One region of the Streptomyces sp. NPDC031466 genome, then DNA from elsewhere that is predicted to be linked to it. Evidence: riboswitches for the same ligand, from Rfam matches in the RefSeq annotation. Region 1 holds a riboswitch; each other region holds the start of a gene.

Region 1 (7,352 bases):
CCTTCTCACCCCGCACGAGCACGCCGCCGACGGCGGGCGAGACGGCGTTCAGCAACAGCGCGAGCCGCAGGTCGTCCTGCCCGACAAGAGCGGTGAACGGATACGGGGTACTCACAGAGCCTCCTTGGTGCGGTGGTGCGGGGCGGTGCTCATGACGGCGCGCCCGGCGCGATGAACGGCAGACCGGCCGGCGCGCCCTTCTCGATCAGGCGCAACAGCCCGTCCGTGTCCGCGTGTTCTTCGATCAGGTCACCGAGCAGGTCCAGCTGCTCCTCGCGCAGGGCGGCGAAGCTGATGTCCGGCGCGGGCACGAAGCGGCGCCCGGCCGCGCGCGCCACCTCGGTGAGGAAGCGGCGCCGGAACGCGTCGCTCTCCAGCGACCCGTGCCAGTGCGTGCCCCACACCTCACCGACCCGGCAGCCGTCCAGGAACGGCTCCCCGCCGGCGACCTCGGCGACCCCGTGATGGATCTCGTACCCCTCGACCGGTTCGCCGAGGGCCTCGCCGACCGGCCGGGCCAGCGTCTTCTCCCGGGCGAACCGCACCCGCACCGGCAACAGCCCGAGCCCGGCCACGGAGCCCGCCCGCGACTCGACGTCGTCCTCGATGTGCTCGCCGAGGACCTGGAAGCCGCCGCAGATCCCGAGCACCGGCCGCCCCTCGGCGGCCCGGCGCGCCAGCGCGTCCGCGAGCCCGCGCTCCCGCAGCCACTGGAGCGCCCGTACGGTCCCCCGGGTGCCCGGCACGACCACGAGGTCGGCGTCGACCAACTCCTCGGCCCGGTCCACGAACCGCACGACGACACCCGGCTCGGCGGCCAGCGCGTCCACGTCCGTGAAGTTGGACATCAGCGGCACCGCGCACACCGCGACCCGCAGCACGTCCGCGCCGACCGGCGGCGCCACGGCGGACTCCCGCACGGCGCCCCGCAGGGACACCCGCAGGCCGTCCTCCTCGTCGATGCCGAGCCCGTGCCGGTAGGGCAGCACACCGAAGGTGCGCCGGCCGGTGAGGCCCAGGAGCATGTCGAGGCCGGGTTCCAGGAGCGAGACGTCCCCCCGGAACTTGTTGACGAGATACCCGGCCACCAGCTCCTGGTCGGCCGCACTCAGCAGCGCCGTCGTCCCGAAGAACGAGGCGAACACCCCACCCCGGTCGATGTCCCCGACCACCAGGACGGGGAAGCGGGCGGCGCGTGCGATGCCCATGTTCACGATGTCGGTGCGCCGCAGATTGATCTCGGCGGGACTGCCCGCGCCCTCGCAGATCACGGCGTCGTAGGTGCCCCGCAGTTCCTCCAGACACCCCACGACGGTCTCCAGGAGCGCCTGGCGCCCTCCCTCCCGCGGTGTCCCGCAGGACGCGCCGCCGGGCCCCCCGAAGAACCCGCGCGCGCTCATCTCGCCCACCGGCTTGCCCATGAGCACGACCTGGCTGGAGCGGTCGCTGCCCGGCTTGAGCAGGACGGGGTTCATCAGCGCGCTCGGCTCGACGCGGGCGGCCTGCGCCTGCATGGCCTGCGCCCGGCCGATCTCGGCGCCCTCACGGGTGACGAAGGAGTTCAACGACATGTTCTGCGCCTTGAACGGCGCGACGGACACACCCTTGCGGGCGAGCCACCGGCAGATCCCCGCGGTGACGACGCTCTTCCCGGCGTCCGATGTGGTCCCGGCGACCAGCAGTCCACCGCTCATGCTCTTCTCCCTGACTTCGCCGCTCGCGGCGACCTCGTCGACCCCAGCACCCGCCGGGCCGCCACCGCGACCCCCAGCGCCAGCCAGCTGACCCGCCGGGAGAGCCGCACGGCCCGCTCGATGTCCGCCACGCGCACGTCCCGCCCGTCCGCGTTCAACACGGGCCGGTGCTCGACCCGCCCCCCGTACGAGAGGGTGCCGCCGAGCCGCACGCCCAACGCCCCCGCGAAGGAGGCCTCGACGGGCCCGGCGTTCGGGCTCGGATGTTCGGCGGCGTCCGCGCGCCACGCCCGCACCGCCCCCGAGGGCGAGCCCCCGGCCAGCGCCGCGAGCCCCGCGGTGAGCCGCGCCCCCGGCCAGCCGAGGACGTCGTCCAGCCGGGCCGACGCCCAGCCGTAGCGCCGGTACCGGGGCGACTTGTGCCCGACCATCGCGTCGAGGGTGTTCACGGCACGGAAGGCGACGAGCCCCGGCACCCCGCCGACGGCGCCCCACACGAGCGCGCCGACCACGGCGTCCGAGGTGTTCTCGGCGACGGACTCGACCACGGCGCGCGCGATGCCGTCGCGGTCCAGCGCCTGCGGGTCCCGCCCGCATAGATGGGGCAGCCGCTCCCGGGCCACCTCGATGTCCCCCGCTTCGAGGGCGCCGCCGACGGCCCGCGCCTCCCGGCCCAGCGAGGTCCCGCCGACCACGGCCCAGGTCGCGGCGGCGGTCAGCGCGACGGACGCGGCGGGGGAGCGGCGTACGAGACGGGCGGCGAGGGCGGCGGCACCCGCCGCGCCCCCGGCGCACACCACGGCATGCAGCGCGCCCCATCCGCGGTGGTCGCGCCACAGCAGCCGTTCGACGGCGCCCGCCGCCCGTCCGAACCCGGCGACCGGATGGCCGCGGCGGGGATCGCCGAGCAGCAGGTCGCCCAGGAGGCCGGCGGCGGCGCCGTACGCGAAGTCGCGGTCGGCACTCATCGGCTCAGCCGGCCGCTGTGCCGAGAAGGGAGCTGACGCTCGGGAAGTGGTCCGGCAACGGGCGGCCGCGCATGGCGATATGTCCTCACTCAGGGTGTCCGCGCCCTGGTTCGACGTGATCGGCGGCGAGAGTTCCTGGCTTTCCGGGAGGGCGTCCGTGACGGCCTCCCGGTGACAGTGGCGGGACCGCGCCGGATTCGCACCGGCTTCCTCTTCTGCCGCCGTAGTTGGCCCCGGAAGTCCACCACGCCCCGCGAACGCCCGTCAACTCGCCGTTGACCTGCGGCGGGAGAGTGTGCGGAGCCCCACATACGACGGTGGGGCGCCGGACGTGAAGACACGTCCCGCGCCCCACCGGGGGACCGCTGCCGTCAGGCGACGATCAGATAGATCCCGTACGCCACGGCCGCCGCGCACAGGGCGAAGCAGGCGTACGCGCCGGTACGGGCCAGGGCCGCGGAGCCGCCGGCCGGGGCGGCGGCGGCCGTCTCCTGCTTGGAGAGGCCGACGACGCCGAGGGTGAACAGGCCCACGAGAGCCACCGTCACGGCGAGGCTGACTCCGAAGACCGAACCGAGAGCTGCCCAGTCGATGTGCATGCTGATGTGTCCTTACACCGTCGCGGGCCGGGCGGGGTCCGCCATGGCGCCGGTCGAGGTCGTGGTCGGGGCCGCGATGGTGGCCTTGACCGGTTCGCCGGCGGGGGCGCCGACGGCGGTCAGCGTGCCCGCGGGGGGCGGGGAGACGGCGGCGATGGCGGTGGTCACGACGCCCGCGGGCTCGGCGCCCGGGGTGGCGGCGCGGCGGATCTCGTCGTCGGTGACGTTGGTGTGGTCCACGGAGTTGCGCCGCGAGAGCACCCAGATCACCGTGGCGCCCGCGATGAGCAGCGCGGCGGTGGCCGCGACGCCCCAGGGGCCCTGCTGGGTGAGGAACTCGGCGCCCGCGCCCACCAGGCCGGCGGCCGGCAGGGTCAGGCCCCAGGCGATGAACATGCGGCTCGCGGTCGACCAGCGGACCACGCCGCCCTTGCGGCCGAGGCCCGAGCCCATCACGGCACCGGAGCAGGACTGGGTGGTGGAGAGCGAGAAGCCGAGGTGCGAGGAGGCGAGGATGACCGTCGCGGCGCTGGTCTGGGCGGCGAAGCCCTGCTGCGGCTGGAGGTCGGTGAGGCCCTTGCCCATGGTGCGGATGATGCGCCAGCCGCCCAGGTAGGTGCCGAGGGCGATGGCCACACCGGCCGAGACGATGACCCACAGCGGGGGGTTCGAGCCGGGGCTCAGGACCCCGCCGGTGACCAGGGCGAGGGTGATGATGCCCATGGTCTTCTGCGCGTCGTTCGTGCCGTGGGCCAGCGAGACGAGGCCCGCGGAGGCGATCTGGCCCGCGCGGTAGCCCTTGGCGGTGGCCCGCGTGTCGGTGTTGCGGCCGATCCGGTAGGTCAGGCGGGTGGCCAGCATCGCGGCGAGGCCCGCCACGAGCGGCGCGGCGAGGGCCGGGATGAGGATCTTGGTGACGACGGTGCCGCCGTTGATCGACGACCAGCCCATCGACATGACCGCGGCGCCGATGAGGCCGCCGAAGAGCGCGTGGGAGGAGCTGGAGGGCAGGCCCACCAGCCAGGTCAGCAGGTTCCACAGGATCGCGCCGACGAGCGCGGCGAAGATGACCTCGGTCTTGAGGCCGTCCTCGTTGACGATGCCGCCTGAGATCGTCTTGGCGACTTCGACGGAGAGGAAGGCTCCGACGAGGTTCAGCACGGCGGACATGGCCACCGCCGTCTTGGGCTTGAGAGCGCCGGTCGAGATGGTCGTCGCCATCGCGTTGGCAGTGTCGTGGAAACCGTTCGTGAAATCGAACACGAGAGCGGTGACGATCACGATCCCGAGGAGAAGCGTGATGTGTTCCATTTACCCAGGCTTCTGTTGGACGTCAGTGGCATGAGAAACGTAGGCAACCTGGGTGAACGGAAAGTGAACTGGGCCGGGCGACGCGGTGACCCTAAGCGGAGCGCCGCCTCTCCATATCCTCCAGGCGTCTGCGAGCGATCGTACGGAGTGGCGGCTCGGGGCCCCTGAACCAGCCGGAGTGTCGCCCTCCGCCACCCTCCCGGGCGCCCTCGCGCACCCCCCTTCCGCGCCCCAAGCGGAATGGCACGCCACCCCCTCCGCGAGACCCATCTCACCCGCCCCGGGCTCTCGGCGAGGCCTTCAGGGCCGCGCCCCCGGCTGGCAGGATCACCCCATGACTGAGCAGCGGCAGGGCGCGGAGCGGGACGCCGTCGGGCGGGCGTGGGGCGAGCTGGTCGAGACGGCGCGCAGGACGGTGGCGGACGGTCTCGTCGTCGGCACCTCGGGCAACGTCTCCGTGCGGGTCGGCGACACCGTCCTGGTCACCCCGAGCGGCGTGCCCTACGACCGGCTGGGGCCCGCGGACGCGCTCGGCGTCGACCTCGCGGGGCGGCGCGTCCTCGGGGAACTCACGCCCACCAGCGAGCTGCCCATGCACCTGGCGATCTACCGCACCACCGACGCGAGGGCCGTGGTCCACACCCACGCCGTGCACGCCACCGCCGTCTCGATGCTGGTCTCCGAGCTGCCGGCGGTCCACTACATGACGGGCGCCCTCGGCGGCCCGGTCCGCGTGGCCCCCTACGCGCTCTACGGCACCGACGAACTGGCCGAGAACATGCTCCGGGCCCTGCGCGAACGCACCGGCTGCCTCCTGCGCAACCACGGCACCATCACCTACGGGGACTCCCTGGCCCAGGCGTACGACCGCACCGCGCAGCTGGAGTGGATGTCCCGCCTGTGGCTCACGGCCAGCGCGGTGCCCGGCCGTGCCCCCACCCTCCTGTCCGACGCCCAGCTGCGCGAGGCACGCGACAAACTGCGCGGCTACGGACAGCCCGCTCCCGCACACTCCGCTCCCGGCGAGCGCCCGCATCCGGCCGAGCCGCTTCCCGACCGTTGACACCGCCATCCCGGGGCACCAGACACGTATGGCAGAACCGACGCGTACACACGGCTCCCGGCCCGTGGGCCGACGGGGCGGGGCGCTGCCCTGGAAACGCTCCGCGCCCGCATCACCCCGCGGGCCCCGCCCACTGGCCCCACGGCCCCTGCCCCCGGACACTGGGACAGTGCGCCCAGCCAAAGCGACGGCAGCGGCCGTCACCGCAGTCACAGCAGCCCTCGGCACAGCCGCGGCCGCGGTCGCGGCGGGCAGATTCGCCAGCGACGCCGCCCTCAAGGCCCCGGCGGGCCGTCCGCTGCCGACCGAGCCACGCCTGACCGTGCACGCCACGGCCGCCGGCCAGATCTCCCTGACCCGCGCCCTGGCCAGCCTGCGCCCCGGCACCTACGGCCTGAGCGGCAGCGGCACCCACGCGATCGTGGGCCCGGTCCTGGACGGGGCCCCGCACAAGGCGGACACCGTCGTGCGCCGCCTCGAATCCGTCACCCACGGCACCCTGGAGCCCGGCGCGAAGGTCTGGCTCACCCCGCAGGTCCACCTCGGCGACCCGGGCACGGCGCTCGGCCTCGACCACGAGGAGGTCGTCGTCCCCGGCGAGCTCGGCGGCCTGCCCGCCTGGTTCGTGCCCGGGCTGCGCGACACCTGGGTCATCACCGTGCACGGCCTCGGCACCACCCGTGAACACCCCATGGTCGTCATGGACTTCCTGCACCGCCTGCAACTGCCGGTGCTCGACATCGCCTACCGCGGCGACCCGGGCGCCCCCCGCTCCGCGGACGGCCTCGGCCACCTCGGCGAGACGGAGTGGCGCGATCTGGACGCCGCCATCCGCTACGCGGTGCGCCGCGGGGCGCGCAACGTCATCCTGCACGGCTGGTCCACCGGCGCCACCATGTGCCTGCACGCCGCCGCGCACTCGGCGCTGCGCGAGCGCGTCAGCGGCCTCGTCCTGGACTCCCCGGTGCTCCACTGGGAGACCACTCTGCGCGCCCTCGCCGCGGCCCGGCGCACCCCGGGGCCGCTCCTGCCGCTCGCGGTCCGCGCGGCACAGGGCCGCACGGGGCTGCGCGGCGACCGCGTCCTCGCGGCCGCGCGTCCGGACCTGCTGCGGGTCCCGACCCTGATCCTGCACGGCCCCGACGACGCCATCGCCCCGTGGGCCCGCTCCCGGCAACTGGCCCGGCAGCGCCCCGAACTGGTCACCCTGCGGGTCGTCCCCGGCGCCCCGCACGGCGCCATGTGGAACGCCGACCCGGCGGGCTACGAAGAGGCCCTGCGCCGTTTCCTCACCCCCCTGATGTGACCGTCCGCTCCCCTCTGATGTGACCGTCCGCACCTCCTCCGACACGGCCGCGAAATCCCTGTCGCACGGCGTCCCGAGGGCCACCGACGCCATCCCGTTTGGGTTTTCGGACCGTCAACAGGAAGACTGCTCCCGTGACGTCCCGTACCCCGCGCGACTCCAGGCTCCGACTCGTCCGTGCTCCCCGCCAGAGGGCCGAGAAGCGAGGGGAGGCCCAGCGCGACCCAGCGCGCCCCCTCTCCGCCGCCCCCGGCGCGGTGAGCAACCGCCGCACGCGCCGCCCCGCGCCCCGCCCGCCCGAGGGCACGCCGGCGCCCTCCGAGCTGGCCCGGGGAGCACGCGAGGGCCTCGCCGACGCGGTGCGGGTCGCCCGCTGGGCCGACGCCGCCCTGCGCCCGGGACCCGGCCGCA
Region 2 (7,352 bases), on a different contig from region 1:
CCAGGTGCGGCTGCGCGAGCCGGGGTTGTAGAGGGCGAGGACGAGATCCGCGGCGGCCGCGGCGGCCAGGCGTTCCGCGATGACCTCCCACGGCTTGAGCCGGTCGGAGAGGGAGATCGTGGCGTAGTCGTGGCCGAGGGGAGCGCCCGCGCGCGCGGCGGCGGCGTTCGCGGCGGTCACTCCTGGCAGCACCCGCACCGGGATGTCCTCGTACGCGTCCTGCGAGGCGGCCTCCAGGACGGCCGTGGCCATCGCGAAGACGCCGGGGTCGCCGCCCGAGACGACGGCGACGCGCCGCCCGCGCCGCGCCAGCTCCAGGGCGAACTCGGCGCGTTCGGACTCCACCCGGTTGTCCGAGCCGTGCCGCTGCTGGCCGGGGCGGCGCGGTACCCGGTCGATGTACGTGGTGTAGCCGACGAGGTCGTCGGCGGCGGCGAGCGCGCCGCGCGTCTCCGGGGTGAGCCAGAGGGGACCCGCGGGGCCGGTGCCGACCACGACGACCTCGCCGCGGCGGTCCGCGACGGGCTCCGGCCCGGGGCCGCCCGTGAGCGGCGCCACCCGGCTCGGCAGCACCGCCACCGAGAAGTAGGGCACCGACTCGGGGTCCACGTCGGCGAGGCGGCCGGTGCGCTCGCCGTCCATGGTGGCGCGCTCGACGTAGCGGGCCTCGTCGAGGCGGCCGGCGCGCTCCAGGGCGCCGCGCACCTTGCCGAACGTGCGGCCGAGTTTCATGACGACCGCCGAGTCCGTCGACGCGAGGCGGGCGGCCAGCTCCTCCTCGGGGAGGGTGCCGGGCAGGATCGTCAGGACCTCCTCGGCCTCCACGAGGGGTTCGCCGAGGCGGGCGGCGGCGGCGCTGACCGACGTGACACCGGGGATGACCTCGGTGTCGTAGCGGTGCGCGAGCCGCTTGTGCATGTGCTGGTAGGAGCCGTAGAAGAGCGGGTCGCCCTCGGCGAGGACGGCGACGGTGCGCCCGGCGTCCAGGTGCGCGGCGAGGCGGGCGGCGGCCTCTTCGTAGAAGTCGTCCAGGGCGCCGCGGTAGCCACCGGGGTGGTCGGTGGTCTCCGTGGTGACGGGGTAGACCAGCGGTTCCTCGATGTGGTCGGCGCGCAGGTGCTTCTCGGCGATCCGGCGGGCGATGGAGCGGCCGTGCCGGGCCGAGTGGTAGGCGATCACGTCGGCGGCGGCGATGACCTCGACGGCGCGGACGGTCATCAGGGAGGGGTCGCCGGGGCCGAGGCCGACGCCGTACAGCTTGCCCTTGGGGGTCCGGGTCTCGGTGTTCACTCCGCCTCGCTCGCAATCGCGTTGATCGCGGCGGCGGCCATCGCGCTGCCGCCCCGGCGGCCGCGTACGACCAGGTACTCCAGGCCGAGGCGGTTGGCTGAGAGGGCGTCCTTGGACTCGGCGGCGCCGACGAAACCGACCGGTATGCCGAGGACGGCGGCCGGGCGCGGGGCGCCCGCCTCGATCATCTCCAGGAGGCGGAAGAGCGCGGTGGGCGCGTTGCCGATGGCGACGACGGAGCCTTCGAGGCGGTCGCGCCACAGCTCCATGGCGGCCGCGCTGCGGGTGGTGGAGAGCTGCGCCGCGAGGTCGGGGACCGAGGGGTCGGTGAGGGTGCAGATCACGTCGTTGTCGGCGGGCAGCCGCTTGCGCGTGACGCCGCTCGCGACCATGTTCGCGTCGCACAGGATCGGCGCGCCGTCGCGCAGCGCCTTGCGGGCGTCGGCCACCACCCGCGGGCTGAAGGCGAGGTCGCGGACGAGGTCGACCATCCCGCAGGCGTGGATCATCCGCACCGCGACCTGGCTGATGTCGGCGGGCAGACCGGCGAGGTCCGCTTCCGCGCGGATGGTGGCAAAGGACTCGCGGTAGATCGCCGCGCCGTCCTTCTCGTAGTCGAACACTGTGCTCTCGCTCATCTCGTGGCCGTTGTGGTGGTGGTTGCGGATGTCGTACGTGCTGTCGTGACCGTCTCGGTCAATGTCCCGCCGCTCACGGGTGCCGTGCTGCCGCCGGTGCGCACGCTCACCTCGTAGCGCCCCTCTCCGGTGGCGAGTACGTCCACCCAGTCGCCGCGCGGATGTCCGCACCGGCGCTCGCAGCCGGACCAGTGGACGGGCAGGCCCCCGGCGCCGGGGACGGCGTCCGCGCGGACGTCGGCGAGGGACTTGGCGCAGCCGGGGCGTCCGGTGCAGGCGCCGACGCCGAGCCAGGGCGAGCGGGGGTCGGTGAGGAAACCGGCGTCGGCCAGTGCGCGCAGCCGCTCGCGCGCGGCGGCCTCGTCCGCGAAGCCCGGGACGACGAAGCCGCGCCACGGGGTGACCCGGATCTCCCCGCCGGGCGCGGGAAGCAGGGCACGCCACTGGGCAGCGCTCACCCGGCCGAGCCGGGCACTCACCACGACCGCGTACCCCAGGTCGGCGTCACCGATGACGCCGGGGGCGGGCGGGGCGGCGGCCGACGGGGCGCTGGGCGCGGGGGGTGCGGGCGGCGCGGAGGCAAGGGTGGACGGGATGGACGACCCGGACGCCGCGGAGGTCTCCGTCAGCCCAGAAGCCGCCCCGGCCGGCGGTCGCCCGGCGGAAGGGAACCCGCTCGGCGAGGCGTCCGGCGTCACGGGCTCCGTCGTGAGGCCCGCCGCCGCCAACGCCTCCGCCAGGTCCACGCCCCGCCCGGCCGGCAGTTCCGTCACCCGCCACGCGCCGTTGCCCGCCTCGCGGGCCGCGGCGAGGAAGGCCCCGGCCGCGGCGAGGGCGGCGCGCGGGGCGTCGGGGCCCGGGAGCCGCCGGGCGCTGTCCCCGACGCGTACCAGCGCCGTACCGCCCGATTCTGCGATCAAGGTCACATCGCCGCCGAGCCCGGCGGCATCCCCGCGCCCGTCGTCGAGAACGAAGAGGAAACGGCCGGAAAGCGCTGTCGTCCAGTCCTGCCCGCACAGGAGCCCATCCAGCTCGCGGGCCCACAACTGCACGTCGGCGTGGCCGAGTCGGTCGAGTCCCGCCAGCGGGGAGGCCACGATGTTCCGGACGCGCTCGTGGCGTTCGGAGGGCAGCAGGCCGGCGTCCGCGAGGAGCGCGGAGAGTTCGCCGCCGCAGCTCTCGCCGAGGCCGCGCAGCTCGATGTTGCCGCGCGAGGTGATGCTGTGGTTCCCGTCCGCGAGACGCTCGGCCGCGTTGGCCAGCGCCAGCGCCTGACGTACCGTCAAAAGTCCTGCGGGCAGCCGGAGTCGGGCCAGCGCGCCGTCGTCGGCGCGGTGCAGACGCAGGGCCCCGGGACAGGCGTCGCCCCGGTCGCGCACCCGATCACGTAGGGGGGATTCGCCCTGGTTCATGGAAGGTGCTCGGCTGGGCGGCATGGCGGCGAGCATACCCACGCCGATCCGGCCGGTCGCCTCCCGAGACGGGCCGTCCCGGCAGGCGGCCGCCCCACCGGCGGCGGGCAGGACTTACTATGCAGGCGGCGGCCCGCCAGGTCCGCCGACGCCAGCGACGGCGTGGGTCCACCAGGACCCGAGGGAGGAAGGCCGGTGCGAATCCGGCGCGGTCCCGCCACTGTGAGCCCCACCGAGGTGGGGCGAGCCAGGAACTCCTGCCGTCCATACGACCACCCGGGGCGCGGACACCCCGAGGAAGGCCTGCGCCCGCATGCTTCTGCTGCTGTCGACCTCCGACACCGACCTGCTCAGCGCCCGCGCGGCGGGGGGTCCGGTCGACTACCGGTTCGCCAACCCCTCCCGCCTGGACCTCGCCGAGCTGCCCTCGCTCCTGGAGGGCGCCGACCTCGTCGTCGTACGCCTCCTCGGCGGTGTCCGCGCCTGGCAGGACGGGCTCGACCAGCTCATCGCCAGCGGTCTGCCGGTGGTCGTGCTCACCGGCGAACAGGCACCCGACGCCCAGCTCATGGCCTCCTCGACGGTGCCCGTCGGCATCGCGGCCGAGGCCCACGCCTACCTCGCGCACGGCGGCCCCGCGAACCTGGAGCAGCTGGCCCGCTTCCTCTCCGACACCGTGCTGCTCACCGGCCACGGCTTCGACCCGCCGGCGCCCGCGCCGTCCTGGGGCCCGCTGGAGCGCGCCGCCCGCGACATCGAGGGCCCGACGGTCGCGGTGCTGTACTACCGCGCCCACCACATGAGCGGCAACACCGCGTTCATCGACGACCTGTGCGGTGCCATCGAGGACGCGGGCGCCCGCCCGATGCCGCTGTACGTGGCCTCGCTGCGCGCCCCCGAGCCCGAGCTGATCGACGCGCTGCGCCCCGCCGACGCCATCGTCACGACGGTCCTCGCCGCCGGTGGCACCAAGCCCGCCGAGGCCTCCGCGGGCGGTGACGACGAGTCGTGGGACGCAGGCGCGCTGACCGGGCTCGACGTGCCGATCCTCCAGGCGCTGTGCCTGACCGGGTCGCGTTCGGCCTGGGAGGAGAACGACGAGGGCGTCTCGCCGCTCGACGCCGCGAGCCAGATCGCGGTCCCGGAGTTCGACGGACGCCTCATCACCGTGCCGTTCTCGTTCAAGGAGATCGACGAGGACGGGCTCCCCGCCTATGTCGCCGACGCCGAGCGGGCGGCCCGGGTCGCCGGGATCGCCGTACGCCACGCACGCCTGAGGCACATCCCGGCCGCCGACAAGCGCCTCGCGCTGGTGCTCTCCGCGTACCCGACCAAGCACTCGCGGATCGGCAACGCGGTAGGCCTGGACACCCCCGCCTCCGCCGTCGCGCTGCTGCGCAGGCTGCGCGCCGAGGGTTACGACTTCGGCCCCGAGGCCGACATCCCCGGCCTCGTCTCGGGCGACGGCGACGAGCTGATCCGCGCGCTGATCGACGCGGGTGGCCACGACCAGGAATGGCTCACCGAGGAGCAGCTGGCCGCCAACCCCGTCCGCATCCCGGCCGCCGCCTACAAGCGCTGGTACGCGACGCTGCCGCAGGAGCTGCGGGACTCCGTCGAGCAGCACTGGGGGCCGCCGCCCGGCGAGATGTTCCTGGACCGCTCGCGGGTGGGCGACGGCGGCGACCCGGAGGGCGACATCGTGCTGGCCGCCCTGCGGCGCGGCAATCTGCTCATCCTCATCCAGCCGCCGCGCGGCTTCGGCGAGAACCCCATCGCGATCTACCACGACCCCGATCTGCCGCCTTCCCACCACTACTTGGCGGCCTACCGCTGGATCGCGGCCCCCGCGGCCGACGGCGGCTTCGGCGCCGACGCGATGGTCCACCTCGGCAAGCACGGCAACCTGGAGTGGCTGCCCGGCAAGAACGCGGGCCTCTCGGCGGCCTGCGGCCCCGACGCCGCGCTCGGCGACCTGCCGCTGATCTACCCGTTCCTGGTCAACGACCCGGGCGAGGGCACGCAGGCCAAGCGCCGCGTGCACGCCACGCTCATCGACCACCTCGTGCCGCCCATGGCCCGCGCCGACTCCTACGGCGACATCGCGCGCCTGGAGCAGCTCCTGGACGAGTACGCGCAGATCAGCTCGATGGACCCGGCGAAGCTGCCCGCGATCCGGGCGCAGATCTGGACGCTCATCCAGGCCGCGAAGCTCGACCACGACCTGGGCCTGGAGGACCGCCCGGACGACGACGGCTTCGACGACTTCCTCCTCCATGTCGACGGCTGGCTCTGCGAGATCAAGGACATGCAGATCCGCGACGGCCTGCACGTCCTCGGCACCGCCCCGGCGGGCGGCGACCGCGTCAACCTCGTCCTCGCCGTCCTGCGCGCCCGCCAGATCTGGGGCGGCACCTCCGCCCTGCCCGGTCTGCGCGAGGCGCTCGGCCTGGACGAGTCCGCGGCGACGCGCGTGAGCGCCGACGAGGCCGAGGAGAAGGCCCGCGCGCTGGTCCAGGCGATGGACGACGCGGACTGGGACCCCGCGGCCGTGGCCTCGGTGGCCGCGGGCCAGAGCGAGCAGGTCGCCGCCATCCTGGAGTTCGCGGCCCGCGAGGTCGTGCCCCGCCTGGAGGGCACCACGGCCGAACTGGACAACGCGGTACGGGCGTTGGAGGGCCGCTTCGTCCCCGCCGGGCCCAGCGGCTCCCCGCTGCGCGGCCTGGTCAACGTCCTGCCGACCGGCCGCAACTTCTACTCCGTCGACCCCAAGGCCGTCCCCTCCCGCCTCGCGTGGGAGACCGGCGAGGCCCTCGCCGACTCGCTCATCGAGCGGTACAAGAACGACAACGGCGACTACCCCACCTCCGTCGGCCTGTCCCTGTGGGGCACGAGCGCGATGCGCACGGCGGGCGACGACGTCGCCGAGGCGATGGCGCTGCTCGGTGTCCGCCCCGTCTGGGACGACGCCTCGCGCCGCGTCACCGGCCTGGAGGCCATCCCGTACGAGGACCTCGGCCGCCCGCGCATCGACGTGACACTGCGCATCTCGGGCTTCTTCCGCGACGCGTTCCCGCACACGATCGGCCTCCTCGACGACGCGGTGCGCCTCGCGGCCTCGCTGGACGAGCCCGCCGAGCACAACTACGTACGCGCCCACGCCCAGGCCGACCTGGCCGAGCACGGCGACGAGCGCCGGGCCACCACCCGCATCTTCGGCTCGCGTCCGGGCACGTACGGCGCGGGGCTGCTCCAGCTCATCGACTCGCGCGACTGGCGCACGGACGCGGACCTCGCCGAGGTCTACACGGTGTGGGGCGGCTACGCGTACGGGCGCGGGCTCGAAGGCCGGCCGGCCCGCGCCGAGATGGAGACCGCGTACAAGCGCATCGCGGTGGCCGCGAAGAACACGGACACCCGCGAGCACGACATCGCGGACTCCGACGACTACTTCCAGTACCACGGCGGCATGGTCGCGACCGTGCGCGCGCTGCGGGGCACGGCCCCCGAGGCGTACATCGGCGACTCGACGCGCCCCGAGACGGTCCGCACGCGCACGCTGGTCGAGGAGACCTCGCGGGTGTTCCGCGCGCGGGTGGTCAACCCCAAGTGGATCGAGGCGATGCGCCGCCACGGCTACAAGGGCGCCTTCGAACTCGCCGCGACCGTGGACTACTTGTTCGGGTACGACGCCACGACGGGCGTCGTCGCCGACTGGATGTACGACAAGCTCACGGAGACCTACGTCCTGGACCCGACCAACCGGCAGTTCCTCCAGGAGAACAACCCCTGGGCGCTGCACGGCATCGCGGAGCGCCTCCTGGAGGCTCAGTCGCGCGGCATGTGGGCGAAGCCCGACCCGGCGGTCCTCGAAGCGCTGCGGCAGGCCTACTTGGAGACCGAGGGCAATCTGGAGGACGAGGGCCCGCGGGCGTGAGCGGGAGCGCCGTCCGGCACCTCTATCTCGCCCGGCACGGTGAGGCCACCGCCGACGAGAGCGAGCTGACTCGGG
Region 3 (7,352 bases), on a different contig from region 1:
ACCTGCCCGGCACCATCTGGATCATCGTCGGCGTGATCTTCGCGGGCGCCGTGCAGGACATGGTGGTGCTGTTCTTCTCCACGCGGCGGGACGGCAGGTCGCTCGGGCAGATGGCACGGGAGGAGATCGGGCCGTTCGGCGGGGCCGCCGCGCTGCTCGCCGCGTTCGCCATCATGATCATCCTGCTGGGCGTGCTCGCCCTGGTGATCGTCAACGCGCTCGCCGCGTCCCCATGGGGCACCTTCTCCATCGCGATGACCATCCCGATCGCCCTGTTCATGGGCTTCTACCTGCGCGTCCTGCGTCCGGGACGGGTCAGCGAGGTCTCCCTCATCGGTGTCGCACTGCTGCTGGCGGCGCTCGTCGCCGGGCGCCGGGTCGCCGAGTCATCGCTCGCGGACACCTTCACGCTCGCCCCGTCGACGCTGGTGATCTGGCTGGTGGCGTACGGCTTCATCGCCTCGATCCTGCCGGTGTGGATGCTGCTCGCGCCGCGCGACTACCTCTCCACGTTCATGAAGATCGGCACCATCCTGCTGCTCGCCCTCGGTGTCGTGATCACGCTGCCGACGCTGCGGATGGACCCGGTGACCGACTTCGCCTCGCGCGGCGACGGTCCGGTCTTCGCGGGGTCGCTCTTCCCGTTCGTCTTCATCACCATCGCCTGCGGGGCGCTGTCCGGCTTCCACGCGCTGATCTCCTCGGGCACGACGCCGAAGATGATCCAGAAGGAGACGCAGGTCCGGATGATCGGGTACGGCTCCATGCTGATGGAGTCGGCCGTGGCGATCATGGCACTGGTCGCGGCGTCGATCATCGATCCCGGGCTGTACTTCGCGATGAACGCGCCGGCGGGGGTCGTCGGAGACACCGTGCGGGAGGCGTCGAAGGCCGTCGCGGGCTTCGGGTACTCCCTCTCCCCCGCCGACCTCGCGCAGGCCGCCAAGGACGTGGAGGAGTCCTCGCTGCTCTCGCGCACCGGCGGCGCGCCCACGCTCGCGGTCGGTGTCTCCGAGATCTTCTCCCAGGTCACGGGCGGCTCACTGCGGGCCTTCTGGTATCACTTCGCGATCATGTTCGAGGCGTTGTTCATCCTGACCGCGCTCGACGCGGGCACGCGCGTGGGCCGCTTCATGCTCCAGGACATGCTCGGCAATGTCTGCGAGCCCTTCAAGAGGGTGAGCTGGAAGCCCGGCCTGGTGCTGACCAGCGCCGCCGTCACCGGCCTCTGGGGGTACTTCCTGTGGGTCGGCGTCCATGAGCCGCTCGGCGGGATCAACCAGCTCTTCCCGATCTTCGGCATCGCCAACCAGCTCCTCGCCGCCGTCGCCCTGACCGTCTGCACGACCCTGCTGGTGAAGTCGGGTCGCCTCAAGTGGGCCTGGATCACGGGCGTCCCGCTCGCCTGGGACGTGACGGTGACCCTGACGGCGAGCTGGCAGAAGGTGTTCTCCGGCGACCCGCGGGTGGGGTTCTTCACGCAGCGCTCCCGCTACCGGGACGCCATCGAGGAGGGCAGGATATTGCCGCCCGCCAAGACCATGGACGACATGCACACCGTCGTCACCAACTCCACGGTGGACGGCGTCCTTTCGGCGGCCCTCGCCCTGCTCGTCGTCATCGTGATCGTCGACGCGGCGCGGGTGTGCGTACGGCACGTGCGCGACCCCGCCGCCACCGCACTGCACGAAGTGCCCTACGTGGAATCGAAGTTGACGGTATGAGCATAGTGGTGCGCGCCATGACCATGGCCTCGCGCGGGCTGCGCCGACTTCGGTGGTACGTCCGCGAGTTGACCGGCGAGTCGGCGTACGAGCGGTATGTGGCGCACGTACGCGAGGACCATCCGGCCGCGCCGGTGCCCAGCCGTCGCGCGTTCGAGCGCATGCGGACGGACCGCCAGGAGTCGGACCCCCGGCAAGGGTTCCGCTGCTGTTGAGCAGGCACATCGACCAGTCCGTTATCCGGACAGGGGTTCCATACAGCGAGACTGTGGCTTAGATTTCCCGCACGTTAAGCATGGGATAAGTGAGGGAACGGAGCCGCGACATGTCAGATGCGCCTGAAGTGAACAGACCGGTGGTCACACCGGTCCGCGTGGTCATCGCAGCCTGCCTTGTCGCACCCTTCGTGGCAATGCTCTGGGTGAGTTCGTACGCGAAGGTCGAACCGACCTTCATCGGCATCCCGTTCTTCTACTGGTACCAGATGCTCTGGGTGATCATCTCCACCCTGCTCACGATGACCGCGTACAAGCTGTGGCAGCGCGACCAGCGCGCCCGCAAGGAAGGTGGGCGGTCATGAAGGACGGGGTCAACGGCGTCGCGCTCGCCGTCTTCATCTTCTTCTTCGTCGCGGTCACGGTCATGGGCTTCCTCGCCGCCCGCTGGCGCAGGGCCGAGAACCAGAGCCTGGACGAATGGGGCCTCGGCGGCCGGTCGTTCGGCACCTGGGTGACGTGGTTCCTGCTCGGCGGCGACCTCTACACCGCGTACACCTTCGTCGCCGTCCCCGCGGCGATCTACGCGGCGGGCGCGGCCGGCTTCTTCGCGGTGCCGTACACGATCCTCGTCTACCCGCTGATCTTCACCTTCCTGCCGCGCCTGTGGTCGGTCTCGCACAAGCACGGCTATGTGACGACCTCCGACTTCGTGCGCGGACGCTTCGGCTCCAAGGGGCTCTCGCTGGCCGTCGCGGTCACCGGAATCCTCGCCACGATGCCCTACATCGCGCTCCAACTGGTCGGCATCCAGGCCGTCCTTGACGTCATGGGCGTCGGCGGCGGCCCGGACACCAACTGGTTCGTCAAGGACCTGCCGCTACTGATCGCCTTCGCGGTGCTCGCCGCGTACACCTACTCCTCGGGGCTGCGCGCACCCGCGCTGATCGCGTTCGTGAAGGACGGTCTGATCTACCTCGTCATCGTCGTCGCGATCATCTACATCCCGATCAAGCTCGGCGGCTTCGACGACATCTTCGCCAAGGCCGGTGACGCCTTCGCGCAGACCAACCCGGCGACCGGCAAGCCGCGCGGCGCGCTCGCGCCCGCCGAGGCCGGCCAGTGGACGTACGCGACGCTCGCGCTCGGCTCGGCCCTCGCGCTGTTCATGTACCCGCACTCGATCACCGCGACGCTCTCCTCCAGGAGCCGCGACGTGATCCGCCGCAACACCACCATCCTGCCGCTGTACTCGCTGATGCTCGGCCTGCTCGCCCTGCTCGGCTTCATGGCGATCGCGGCCGGGATCAAGGTGGACAACGGCCAGCTGGCGATCCCCCAGCTCTTCGAGACCATGTTCCCCGACTGGTTCACGGGCGTGGCCTTCGCGGCCATCGGCATCGGCGCGCTGGTCCCCGCGGCCATCATGTCCATCGCGGCCGCGAACCTCTTCACCCGCAACATCTACAAGGACTTCCTCAAGCCCGACGCGACGCCCGAGCAGGAGACCAAGGTCTCCAAGCTGGTCTCGCTGCTGGTGAAGGTGGGCGCGCTGGTCTTCGTCCTCACCATGGACAAGACCGTCGCGATCAACTTCCAGCTCCTGGGCGGCATCTGGATCCTCCAGACCATGCCCGCCCTGGTCGGCGGCCTGTTCACCCGCTGGTTCCACCGCTGGGCGCTGCTCGCGGGCTGGGCGGTCGGCATGGTCTACGGCACGCTGGCCGCCTACGGTGTCGCCTCGCCGACGCAGAAGCACTTCGGCGGCTCGTCCGACTCGATCCCGGGCATCGGCGAGATCGGCTACATCGGCCTCACCGCGTTCGTCCTGAACGTGCTCGTGACGGTGGTCCTCACCTTCGCCATGCGGGCGCTGAAGGCCCCCGACGGCATCGACGAGACCTCCCCCGAGGACTACACCGCGGACGCGGGTGACCCCGGCGTCGTCGAGGAGCTGCCGCCGGCGACGGCGGGCGCCGCGCACTGAACACGACCCCGTGACGCAGGGCCGCATGACGAAGGGCCGCCGGAAATTCGGCGGCCCTTCGCCGTGCCCGTGCTGCACACTGCGCCGCATGGACAACACCACCCTCACGATCAGACCCGCACACCCCGACGAGTACGAGGCGCTCGGCGCCCTCACCGCACAGGCCTATCTCGCCGACGGCCACCTGGACTTCGGGGCGGACGACCCCTACCTCGCGGTGCTGCGCGACGTGGCGGCGCGCGCGGCCGCCGCCGAGGTCCTGGTGGCCGCGGCGGACGGGAAGGCGCTCGGCTGCGTCACCTACGTGCCGTCCGGCGGCCCGATGGCGGACATCGCCCGCGCCGGCGAGGCCGAGATCCGCATGCTGGCCGTCTCCCCCGAGGCCCGCGGCAGAGGCGTCGGCGAGACGCTCGTACGGGAGTGCGTGCGGCGCTCCAAGGACGCGGGCCGCACCGGGCTCGTCCTGTCCACCCAGACGTCGATGCACACCGCCCACCGGCTGTACGAGCGCCTGGGCTTCCGGCGCGCGCCCGAACGCGACTGGAGGCCCATCGAGACGGTGCCGCTGTTGGCGTACACGCTGACGCTGTAGGCGCCGCCCCCCGCGAGCCGACACAAGATGTGGGCCCGCCTCCAAGGCCCGGCACAAGATGTATGCTCGTGCTCGCTGTCGCCGCAGGGGAATCCGGTGCAAGTCCGGAACTGTCCCGCAACGGTGCATGTGTACGCATTCGGCGTACGCGGAGTCCGAGGACCTGCCGGCAGCGCACCCGTACCGTCCGGTCCGGGTGCCGACCGTCCGGGCCTCGTGGAGTGGGCCGGTGGACGCGGTACGCCGCCCTGCCCGGGTGCGCCCGTGTGCGCCCATCCCTCCCCCCTGGCCCAGAGCCGAGCGAGGGAGTGCCCCCACGTGACCATCGCGCCTGCCGAACCCGCGTCAGCGCCGTCGACGCCCACCGCCCAGGGTGCCGAAGGAACCGACGGGCCGGGGACCGCGCTGCTGCGCACCCTGACCGACCTCACCGCCGACCTGCCCGACGCCGACCCCGGCCGGGTGGCCGCCGCCGCGCTGCGCGGCCGCTCGGCGCGGGCCGACGAGGCCGAGCTGCGGGAGCTGGCCACCGAGGCGGCCGCGGGGCTCATCTCCGAGGACCCGGCGTACTCCAAGCTGGCGGCACGGCTCCTGTCGATCGGCATCCGCGAGGAGGCGGCGACGCAGGGCGTGCGCTCCTTCACCGACTCCGTCGCGGTCGGCCACCGCGAGGGCCTGATCGCCGACCGCACGGCGTCCTTCGTGACCGAACACGCGGCCCGGCTCGACGCGCTGGTGGAGGGCGCGCTCGCCGACGGCGCCGACTTCCGCTTCGAGTACTTCGGCCTGCGCACCCTGCACAGCCGCTATCTGCTGCGCCACCCGATCACCCGGCAGGTCATCGAGACCCCGCAGCACTTCATGCTGCGCGTCGCGAGCGGCCTGGCGGAGGACGGCAGCGAGCGCGCGCTCGACGAGGTCGCCGCGCTGTACCGCCTGATGAGCCGCCTGGACTATCTGCCGTCCTCGCCGACGCTCTTCAACTCCGGTACCCGCCACCCGCAGATGTCCTCCTGCTACCTCCTCGACTCCCCGCTGGACGAGCTGGACTCCATCTACGACCGCTACCACCAGGTCGCACGGCTCTCCAAGCACGCGGGCGGCATCGGCCTGTCCTACTCCCGCGTCCGCTCCCGGGGTTCGCTCATCCGCGGCACGAACGGGCACTCCAACGGCATCGTGCCGTTCCTGAAGACCCTGGACGCCTCGGTCGCCGCCGTGAACCAGGGCGGCCGGCGCAAGGGCGCCGCCGCGGTCTACCTGGAGACGTGGCACTCCGACATCGAGGAGTTCCTGGAGCTGCGCGACAACACCGGTGAGGACGCGCGCCGCACGCACAACCTCAACCTCGCGCACTGGATCCCGGACGAGTTCATGCGCCGGGTCGCCGCCGACCAGGACTGGTCGCTGTTCTCCCCGGCCGACGTGCCCGAGCTGGTCGACCTGTGGGGCGAGGAGTTCGACGCCGCCTACCGCGAGGCCGAGGCCGCCGGGCTCGCGAAGAAGACCATCCCGGCCCGCGACCTGTACGGCCGCATGATGCGCACCCTCGCGCAGACCGGCAACGGCTGGATGACGTTCAAGGACGCCGCCAACCGCACCGCCAACCAGACGGCGGAGCCCGGCCACACCGTGCACTCCTCCAACCTCTGCACGGAGATCCTGGAGGTCACGGACGACGGCGAGACGGCCGTGTGCAACCTCGGCTCGGTGAACCTCGGCGCCTTCGTGGACACGGCGAGCGGCGACATCGACTGGGAGCGCCTCGACGAGACCGTCCGCACCGCCGTCACCTTCCTCGACCGCGTCGTGGACATCAACTTCTACCCGACCGAGCAGGCCGGGCGCTCCAACGCCAAGTGGCGCCCGGTGGGCCTCGGCGCGATGGGCCTCCAGGACGTCTTCTTCCGGCTGAAGCTGCCCTTCGACTCCCCCGAGGCGCGTGCGCTCTCCACCCGCATCGCCGAGCGGATCATGCTCGCCGCGTACGAGGCCTCCGCCGACCTCGCCGTCCGCAACGGCCCGCTGCCCGCCTGGGAGAAGACCCGCACCGCGCGGGGCGTGCTGCACCCGGACCACTACGGCGTCGAGCTGACCTGGCCCGAGCGGTGGGCGGCCCTGCGGGAACGTATCGCCGAGACCGGCATGCGCAACTCGCTGCTGCTGGCCATCGCGCCGACCGCCACCATCGCCTCCATCGCGGGCGTGTACGAGTGCATCGAGCCGCAGGTCTCCAACCTCTTCAAGCGCGAGACGCTCAGCGGGGAGTTCCTCCAGGTCAACGCCTACCTCGTGCAGGAGCTGAAGCGGCTCGGCGTCTGGGACGCGCAGACCCGTGAGGCGCTGCGCGAGGCCAACGGCTCGGTACAGGGCTTCGGCTGGATCCCCGAGGACGTCCGCGCGCTGTACCGCACCGCGTGGGAGATCCCGCAGCGCGGCCTGATCGACATGGCCGCCGCGCGCACCCCGTTCCTCGACCAGGCGCAGTCCCTCAACCTCTTCCTGGAGACGCCGACCATCGGCAAGCTCTCCTCGATGTACGCCTACGCCTGGCAGCGGGGTCTGAAGACCACGTACTACCTGCGCTCGCGCCCCGCCACCCGCATCGCCCGCGCGGCCGGCTCCGGCGCCGCCACCACCGCCCCCGTCCCCGCGCAGGTCACGGCCGAAGAGGCCGTCGCCTGCTCCCTGGAAAACCCCGAGTCCTGCGAGGCCTGCCAGTAATGAGCACCACGACGAACAGCGAGAAGAACCTCCTCGACCCGGGCTTCGAGCTGACCCTGCGCCCCATGCGCTACCCGGACTTCTACGAGCGCTACCGGGACGCGATCAAG
Region 4 (7,352 bases), on a different contig from region 1:
CGACCTCCTGACCGTCGGCGGGAAGCTGTATCACGAGACGCACTTCGCCCCGCTGCTGCGCATGCAGGGTGAGCTGGGCGGCATCGCGCTGGAGATGAAGGCCACCGACGGGCGCCGGCTGCCGGTCCTGGTCTCCTCCCTGGTCAAGCACGGCAGCCACGGCGAGCCGCTGCTGATCCGTACCACCGTCTTCGACGCCTCCGACCGGCGCGCCTACGAGCAGGAACTCCTGCGCCGGCGCCAGGAGGCCGAACAGGCCCGGGCCGAGGCCGAGGAAGCACACGCCGAGGCCGAGCGGTCGCGCGCGGAGGCCGAGCAGGCGCGCCGGCAGGCCGAGGCCGACCGCGAACGGCTCGCGGACGCGCTCGCAGCCCTCCAGCAGACCCTCGTCCCCGACATGCTGCCCGACGTGCCCGGCCTCGAGACGGCGGTCTACTACCACACCGCCTCCCCGGACCTCCTGGGCGGCGACTTCTACGACCTGTTCCCCCTGGGCGGGGGACGGTGGGCGTTCTTCCTCGGCGACGTGTGCGGCAAGGGCCCCCAGGCGGCCTCGCTCACCTCGCTGACGCGCTACACCCTGCGCGCCGCCGCCCTGCACGACCCCGAGCCCGCCGTGGCGCTCGCCACCCTGAACGCCGTCCTGCACGACCGCTACACCGCCGGGGGCGACCCCCGCTACTGCACCGCCATCTTCGGCGTCATAGAACCGGACGGGGAGCGCGCCACCATCCGGCTGGCTTCCGGCGGGCACCCGCCGGCGCTGGTCGTAAGAGCGGCAGGCGACACCGACTACGTCCCCACCCCGGGGGGCCTGCTCGTGGGCGCCCTGCCGGACGCGCCCTTCAGCACGGCGGAGGCCACGCTCGGTCCCGGCGACACGCTTCTGCTCTACACCGACGGGCTCACCGAGGCCCGCGCCGGACGCAGCCGCGAGAGCATGTTCGGCGACGACGCCCTGCGCGCCTTCTTCGACGACGCCCTCTCCACCTCGGCCGATGCGGTGATCACCTCCCTGGCCAAGCTGCTGGAGGGCTTCGGTGAGGGCCTGGACGATGACACCGCCCTGCTCGCGCTCGGCGTCCCCGCCCGCCCGAGTGCCCGTCCGACACCGAAGCAGTGAGATGAGCCCACTGAACATCACTCGCCAGGACGCCGAATCCGGTCCCGTGCTGCACGTGAGTGGCGCGCTCGACTACGAGCGGTCCGCGGACCTGCGCGATCAGCTCCACACCCTGGCCCTGAGCAGCGGCCAGAGCCTGGTCATCGACCTGTCCGGCCTGGACTTCTGCGACTCCAGCGGCATCACCGCCCTGCTCGCCGCCCGACAGCGGGCCCAGGCGGCGGGCGCCGACCTCACGCTGGTCGACGTCCCGGCCAACACCCTGCGCATCCTCACCGTCGCCGGCCTGGACCAGGTCTTCGCCATCCGTTCCGGCACCGCCGGCTGAACCGCGCTCCCGGGGCCCGATCAGGAGACCGTGGACGGCGGCGGGGTCCACCGGCCGGTGCGGGGCACCGAGCCGGAGACGCCGTACTCCTTCCTGAGGTCTTCCGGAATGGCGTAGTGCATGACACGCCCGCGGGTGAGGGAGGACAGTTCCAGGGTCGCGGTGAGGCTGCCGAGGCGGTCCAGCGCCCAGGCGCCCAGCGGCGAGCGGTCCTCGATCGTCTCCAGCACCCCCAGGAGGCGGGGCACGGTCTTGACCACGGTGTCCCACGCGGTGCTCGGCACGCCCAGCCAGTCGGCGCAGGTGTCACCGACGAGGTGGCGGATGAGGGCGGAGACGATCGGGTCGAAGAAGGTGCCGGGCACGACCTCCTCGTACAGGTCGATGAGCTGCCGGGTCAGATGGACGCCTTCCGCGGAGGGCCCCATGTGACGGATCATGTACAGGTCGAGGAATTGCCGGGCCTCGTCGAGTGTCTTCGGTACGGCCTCCTGGTCGATGCCGAGCATCGCCCCGACCACACGCCAGGCGTAGTAGTACGCCTCTGCACCCTCTGTCGACATGTGGATGTTCAGCCGGTGCAGGCTGTCCAGCACGAGCAGCGAGAAGAACATCTGCCCGCCGATCAGGTCCTCCTGGCAGATCGGTGTCCCGAACACCGCGGTGTCCCAGCGGTTCTCCCGCTTGAGGTGATGCCGGATGGAGGCGTGCAGCAGCCGGACCTTCTGCGCGGCCGGGATGAAACGGCTGCCCGCCTCGAAGGCGTCGGGCCGCATCAGGTAGACGGTGAACTGGCCCGTCTCCGCCATCCGCCTGGAGGGGTACGCCAGTCCGTGGGTCGTCGACAGCAGCTTCGCCACGACCGGCACGACGTAGCAGGCGGGCATGGAGGCGAAGGACAGGGCCGTGGAGATGTGCACGTTGTTGTCGATGAAGAACAGCCGGGCCTTCTCCATCTCGCCCCAGTCCACCCACGGCGGGGGATGGCTGGTGGCCGCCAGATAGTCCCTGGCGACGTCCGGCAGCCCGTCCGGCAGGGGAGAGCCGGCGGTGGAGACGTAACGCATCAACGTGTTGAACTTGCCGACCTCCCCGCGCTCGAAGAGCGTGGCGACGGTGGCATCGGCCAGTTCGTCCCCGGGTTCGCGCAAGGCGTTCATCGATGCCTCGGTGTACAGCATGACAGGGTTCCTCGTCTTCCAAGGTGATGGCCACGGCCGAGGGAGGCAGGCCGAGGACCGGGTGGCCGCCGTCCCACGCGGGGGTCAGGACAGGCGGGCCGCCGCCGCATGCGCCAGATCGGTCAAGGCCTTGGCGGCGGGTGTCGGCAGGTCCGCTTCGTGCAGGGCGTCCAGGGCCTCCTCGACCCGGACGGAGATCATGTCCTCGATACGGTCGGGCGCCCCGAGCGCGCACATCACCTCGCGGACGGCGTGCAGATCCGCCGCGCCCGGATCGGGCCGGCCCAGCAGGGCACGCAGTTGATCCCGTTGACCGGCTCCGGCCAGGCGCCAGGTCTCGGCCAGCAGGGCCGTCGGCCGGTGCCCGCGCACGTCGTCGGCGTTGGCCTTGCCGGTGCGCTCGGGGCTGCCGAACAGGCCGAGCAGGTCGTCGCGCAACTGGAACGCCTCACCCAGCGGCAGGCCGTACGCGGTGTAGCCCGCCCGCAGCCGGCCGGCCGCACCCGCCAGCGCCCCGCCGATCAACAGGGGCTGCTCGACGGTGTACTTGGCGGTCTTGTACCGGATCACCTTCAGCGAGGCCGCGGTGTCGGGGTCGGCTCCTGTGCGTAGGATCTCCAGGCACTCGCCCGCGATCAGCTCCCGGGCCAGCGCCGACCACAGGGGGCGGGCCCGGGCCAGATAGGCGGCGGGCAGACCACTGGCGGCGAACAGCTGCCCGGCGAGCCCCATCAGCAGATCGCCCACCAGCATCGCCAGCGACCTGCCGTCGGCCGACGCGCGGGGCCGGTCGGGCACACAGCCCCGCAGGGCCACATGGGCGGTGGGGCGGCCGTGCCGCAGCGGGCTGTCGTCGATGAGGTCGTCGTGCACGACCGCGGCGGCGTGCACCAGCTCCATCGAGGCCGCCGCCCGCACCAGCGCGTCACTGTCGGGCTGGCCCACCCCGCGCCAGCCCCAGTAGCAGAAGGCCGCCCGCAGCCGCTTGCCGTCCGCGACGGCCGCCGCCAGCTGCTCGGCCACCGGATGAAGGAGGGGATCGACGTCCGCGAAGCGCTCGGCCTCCTGGCCGACGAACTCACGCAGCACCGCGTCGACGCGGTCCTTGAACCGTGCGGGTTCCCACAGGTCAGACGCCATCGGCGGCCCGCCGAGCCAGCGCGCGCCGGGCCAGGATCTCCAGGTGGGCCGGGGGCACCGCCGCGTACCGGTCCCGCACGAGGCGCCCGCGCGCCAGCAGATCGTGCTCGGCGTCCGCCGCCAGGTCCGCCGCGTCCGAGCGGTGCAGCAGCCCTCGTACCGTACCCACCGCCGTGCCCAGCGTGCTGACCCCGAGGTCGGCCAGCCCCGCCGCCAGCAGCACCGCCCGCTCGCCGAAGCCGACGATGCGGCTCGCTTCCCGCGTCATGACATTTCCCCCAGGAGGACATTCCGCCGGGGCCCATCCGCCCGGCCACCGTCTCGTGTCGCCGCTCACAGGATGACCACCCGCAGGGTGCGGCCCGGCCGAAACTCACGATCGAGTGAACGCGTCGCTCTCGTGTTGCCGACACGCCGCACGGGCGTTGCTCGAGCGAACCGGGAGTCCTCGTGGGGCCGTTCCCGCAGGGTGTCGGGCTCGTCTGACCACGATCGGAATCGCCCGGGCAAGTTGTCAGGCCCCTCCGTCGCGCACTAATGTCACCACGCCTTGGTGAACGGGAAATCCGGTGTGATGCCGGTGCGGCCCTCGCCACTGTGATCGGGAAGTCCGGCTCCAGCCCTCGCGGCAGCCACTGGGCACACATGTGCCCGGGAAGGCGGAGTCCGGTCGGTACGACCCGTCAGCCAGGAGACCGGCCAAGGCACGTTGTCCATCCACGAGGTGCTGGAGAGGGTCTGCTGAGCCATGCACATAGCCGAGGGTTTCCTCCCGCCGGCGCACGCGATCGCCTGGGGCGTAGCGTCCGCGCCGTTCGTCGTCCACGGAGTCCGTTGTCTGACCCGTGAGGTCAAGGAACACCCCGAGAGCACCCTGCTCCTGGGAGCCGCCGGGGCCTTCACCTTTGTTCTCTCCGCCCTGAAGATCCCGTCCGTGACGGGCAGTTGCTCGCACCCGACGGGCACCGGACTGGGCGCGATCCTGTTCCGGCCGCCGATCATGGCGGTGCTCGGCACCATCACACTGCTGTTCCAGGCCCTGCTGCTCGCCCACGGCGGGCTCACCACCCTGGGCGCCAACGTGTTCTCCATGGCGATCGTCGGGCCGTGGGCCGGCTACGCCGTCTACCGGCTGCTCAGGCGGTTCGACGTGCCGCTGATGGCCGCCGTGTTCTTCGGGGCCTTCGTCGCCGACCTGTCCACGTACTGCGTCACCAGTGTCCAGCTGGCCCTGGCGTTCCCGGACCCCGGCAGCGGCTTCCTCGGCGCGCTGGGCAAGTTCGGCGGGATCTTCGCCGTCACGCAGATCCCCCTCGCCGTCAGCGAGGGGCTGCTCACCGTCCTGGTCATGCGGTTGCTCGTGCAGTCCAGCAGGGGCGAACTGGCGCGGCTCGGCGTGCTGCCGCAGGCCGAACGGCCCGCCACGCCGCACGAGACCCCCGCGACGCAGGAGACCCCCGCGAAGCAGCAGGCGCACGAGACGCACAGGGAGGCCAGCGCATGATGAGCCGGAACACGAAGATCAACCTCCTGCTGCTCGTGGTCGTGGCGGCGCTCGCGGTGCTGCCCCTGGCGCTCGGGCTCGGCGACCACAAAAAGGAACCGTTCACCGGCGCCGACGCCCAGGCGGAGACGGCGATCACCGAACTCGAGCCGGACTACAAACCGTGGTTCTCACCCCTGTACGAGCCCCCCTCTGGTGAAATCGAATCCGCGCTCTTCGCCCTCCAGGCGGCCCTCGGCGCCGGCGTCCTCGCGTACTACTTCGGCCTGCGCAAGGGCCGCAGGCAGGGCGCCGAACGCCGGCAGGCACAGGAGGCCCACGCCGAGCAGCTCCCGGATGACGAGGGCGCCGAGCCCAAGACCGGGCAGCTCTGACCGGCAGTGCTGCCCATCGACGTGGCGGCGCACAGCAGTCGCTGGCGCCGCCGCCACCCCGTGGACAAGGCCGTACTCGGGCTCGGCCTCACCCTCCTCGCGATCTCCCTGCCGCCCTGGCCGGGCGCCGCCCTGGTCGCGGCCACCGCGATCGTCCTGCTGCTCGGCCCGGCGGGTGTGCCGCCGCGCAAACTGTGGCGCGCCTACCGCGTACCGCTCGGCTTCTGCGTCACCGGAGCGCTGACCCTGCTCGTCCAGCTCGGCGGCCCGGACGGGTTCGTCAGCCTTGCGGAGTCAGGGCCCGCGCGGGCGGGAGGCCTGCTCCTGCGCACCTCGGCGGCCTCGCTCGGCGTGCTCCTGTTCGCCTTCACCACCCCGATGTCGGATCTGCTGCCCCGCCTGGTCAAGGCGGGCATCCCGGCGCCCGTCGTGGACGTCGCCCTGGTGACCTACCGGATGAGCTTCCTGCTCCTGGACGCCATGACCCGCATCCGCCAGGCGCAGGCGGCACGCCTCGGCCACACCACACGGGCCGCCGCCTGGCGCTCCCTCGCGGGTCTGGGCGCCACGTCGTTCGTGCGGGCCTTCGACCGGGCGAGCCGGCTGCACGGCGGACTCGCCGGACGCGGTTACGACGGCACCCTGCGGGTGCTGGTGCCCGAGGCCCGCGTCTCGCGGCGGTTCGTGGGAGCGGGCGTGGCACTCCTGGCGGTCCTGACCGCCCTCACCTTCGTCATGGAAAGGCTTCTTGGATGAGCGAGCCCCTGCTGGTGCTGCGCGGCGCCTCCTACGCGTACGAGGACGGGCCGGCCGTCCTCAGCGACCTGGACTTCGACGTGGCCGAGGGCAGGGCACTCGTGCTGCTCGGGCGCAACGGCAGCGGCAAGACGACCCTCATGCGGCTGCTGAGCGGCGGCCTGCGACCGGACACCGGTCACCTGAGGGCCGACGGCACCCCGGTCACGTACGACCGCAAGGGTCTGACGCGGTTGCGGACCACCGTTCAGCTGGTCGTCCAGGACCCGGACGACCAGTTGTTCGCCGCCTCGGTGGAACAGGACGTGTCCTTCGGGCCGCTGAACCTCGGTCTGCCCGATGCCGAGGTCCGCGCGCGCGTCGCCGAGGCGCTCGCGGCCCTGGACATCAGCGCCCTGGCCGACCGCCCCACCCATCTCCTCTCCTACGGCCAGCGCAAACGGACCGCGATCGCGGGGGCCGTGGCGATGCGTCCACGCCTGCTGATCCTCGACGAACCGACAGCGGGCCTCGACCCCGACGGCCAGGAGCGCCTGCTCGCCACCCTGCAGGGCCTGCGGGACACCGGGACCACCGTGGTCATGGCCACCCACGACGTGGACCTGGCCCTGCGATGGGCGGACGACGCGGCCCTGCTGACGCCCTCGGGGGTGTGCACCGGCCCGGTGGCGGACATGCTGGCCCGCCGGGACCTGCTGGCCCAGGCGGGGCTGCGCCTGCCGTGGGGCATCGCCGTCGCGGAGCTGCTGCGGGCGCACGGGCTCCCGGCCGGCGCGGGGGAGGGCCCGCGTACTCCGGAGGAACTCGCGGCCCTGACATGAGAGCGGCTGACGGCACCCCTGACCTGCGGCGACGACAGGGAGAAGCGTAGAATTGCGGGCGTTTGCCCTTCTCCTCACCTGCCGCGCGGGGCTCCCCTGACGGCCGAGCCCCGAAAAAGATCACT

The links. A riboswitch is a leader RNA that binds a small molecule or an ion and turns the genes downstream of it on or off. The one in region 1 is predicted to bind cobalamin.
Region 2: it holds a riboswitch for cobalamin, as region 1 does, so the genes downstream of both, cobN (cobaltochelatase subunit CobN) here and ACZ5GP_RS06020 (cobalamin biosynthesis protein) in region 1, are expected to answer to the same signal.
Region 3: it holds a riboswitch for cobalamin, as region 1 does, so the genes downstream of both, ACZ5GP_RS23485 (ribonucleoside-diphosphate reductase subunit alpha) here and ACZ5GP_RS06020 (cobalamin biosynthesis protein) in region 1, are expected to answer to the same signal.
Region 4: it holds a riboswitch for cobalamin, as region 1 does, so the genes downstream of both, ACZ5GP_RS09745 (energy-coupling factor ABC transporter permease) here and ACZ5GP_RS06020 (cobalamin biosynthesis protein) in region 1, are expected to answer to the same signal.

What each region holds. Positions count from the first base shown of each region.
Region 1 is NZ_JBVIJT010000002.1:699,393-706,744, forward strand. It holds gene ACZ5GP_RS06010 (putative cobaltochelatase) at 1-115, opposite strand, end outside; gene ACZ5GP_RS06015 (cobyric acid synthase) at 150-1,694, opposite strand; gene ACZ5GP_RS06020 (cobalamin biosynthesis protein) at 1,691-2,662, opposite strand; cobalamin riboswitch at 2,770-2,923, opposite strand; gene ACZ5GP_RS06025 (hypothetical protein) at 3,034-3,261, opposite strand; gene ACZ5GP_RS06030 (inorganic phosphate transporter) at 3,274-4,572, opposite strand; gene ACZ5GP_RS06035 (class II aldolase/adducin family protein) at 4,907-5,635, shown strand; gene ACZ5GP_RS06040 (alpha/beta hydrolase) at 5,805-6,941, shown strand; gene ACZ5GP_RS06045 (hypothetical protein) at 7,076-7,352, shown strand, end outside.
Region 2 is NZ_JBVIJT010000011.1:298,474-305,825, forward strand. It holds gene ACZ5GP_RS27670 (precorrin-2 C(20)-methyltransferase) at 1-1,290, opposite strand, end outside; gene ACZ5GP_RS27675 (precorrin-8X methylmutase) at 1,287-1,913, opposite strand; gene ACZ5GP_RS27680 (cobalamin biosynthesis protein CobG) at 1,925-3,376, opposite strand; cobalamin riboswitch at 3,491-3,610, shown strand; gene cobN (cobaltochelatase subunit CobN) at 3,654-7,277, shown strand; gene ACZ5GP_RS27690 (histidine phosphatase family protein) at 7,274-7,352, shown strand, end outside.
Region 3 is NZ_JBVIJT010000009.1:205,612-212,963, reverse strand. It holds gene ACZ5GP_RS23510 (carbon starvation CstA family protein) at 1-1,724, shown strand, start outside; gene ACZ5GP_RS23505 (YbdD/YjiX family protein) at 1,742-1,939, shown strand; gene ACZ5GP_RS23500 (DUF3311 domain-containing protein) at 2,050-2,304, shown strand; gene mctP (monocarboxylate uptake permease MctP) at 2,301-3,926, shown strand; gene ACZ5GP_RS23490 (GNAT family N-acetyltransferase) at 4,015-4,518, shown strand; cobalamin riboswitch at 4,581-4,703, shown strand; gene ACZ5GP_RS23485 (ribonucleoside-diphosphate reductase subunit alpha) at 4,837-7,242, shown strand; gene ACZ5GP_RS23480 (ribonucleotide-diphosphate reductase subunit beta) at 7,242-7,352, shown strand, end outside.
Region 4 is NZ_JBVIJT010000004.1:207,023-214,374, reverse strand. It holds gene ACZ5GP_RS09770 (PP2C family protein-serine/threonine phosphatase) at 1-1,123, shown strand, start outside; gene ACZ5GP_RS09765 (STAS domain-containing protein) at 1,125-1,451, shown strand; gene ACZ5GP_RS09760 (oxygenase MpaB family protein) at 1,472-2,632, opposite strand; gene ACZ5GP_RS09755 (polyprenyl synthetase family protein) at 2,717-3,772, opposite strand; gene ACZ5GP_RS09750 (polyprenyl synthetase) at 3,762-4,040, opposite strand; cobalamin riboswitch at 4,307-4,490, shown strand; gene ACZ5GP_RS09745 (energy-coupling factor ABC transporter permease) at 4,521-5,276, shown strand; gene ACZ5GP_RS09740 (energy-coupling factor ABC transporter substrate-binding protein) at 5,276-5,650, shown strand; gene cbiQ (cobalt ECF transporter T component CbiQ) at 5,657-6,406, shown strand; gene ACZ5GP_RS09730 (energy-coupling factor ABC transporter ATP-binding protein) at 6,403-7,227, shown strand.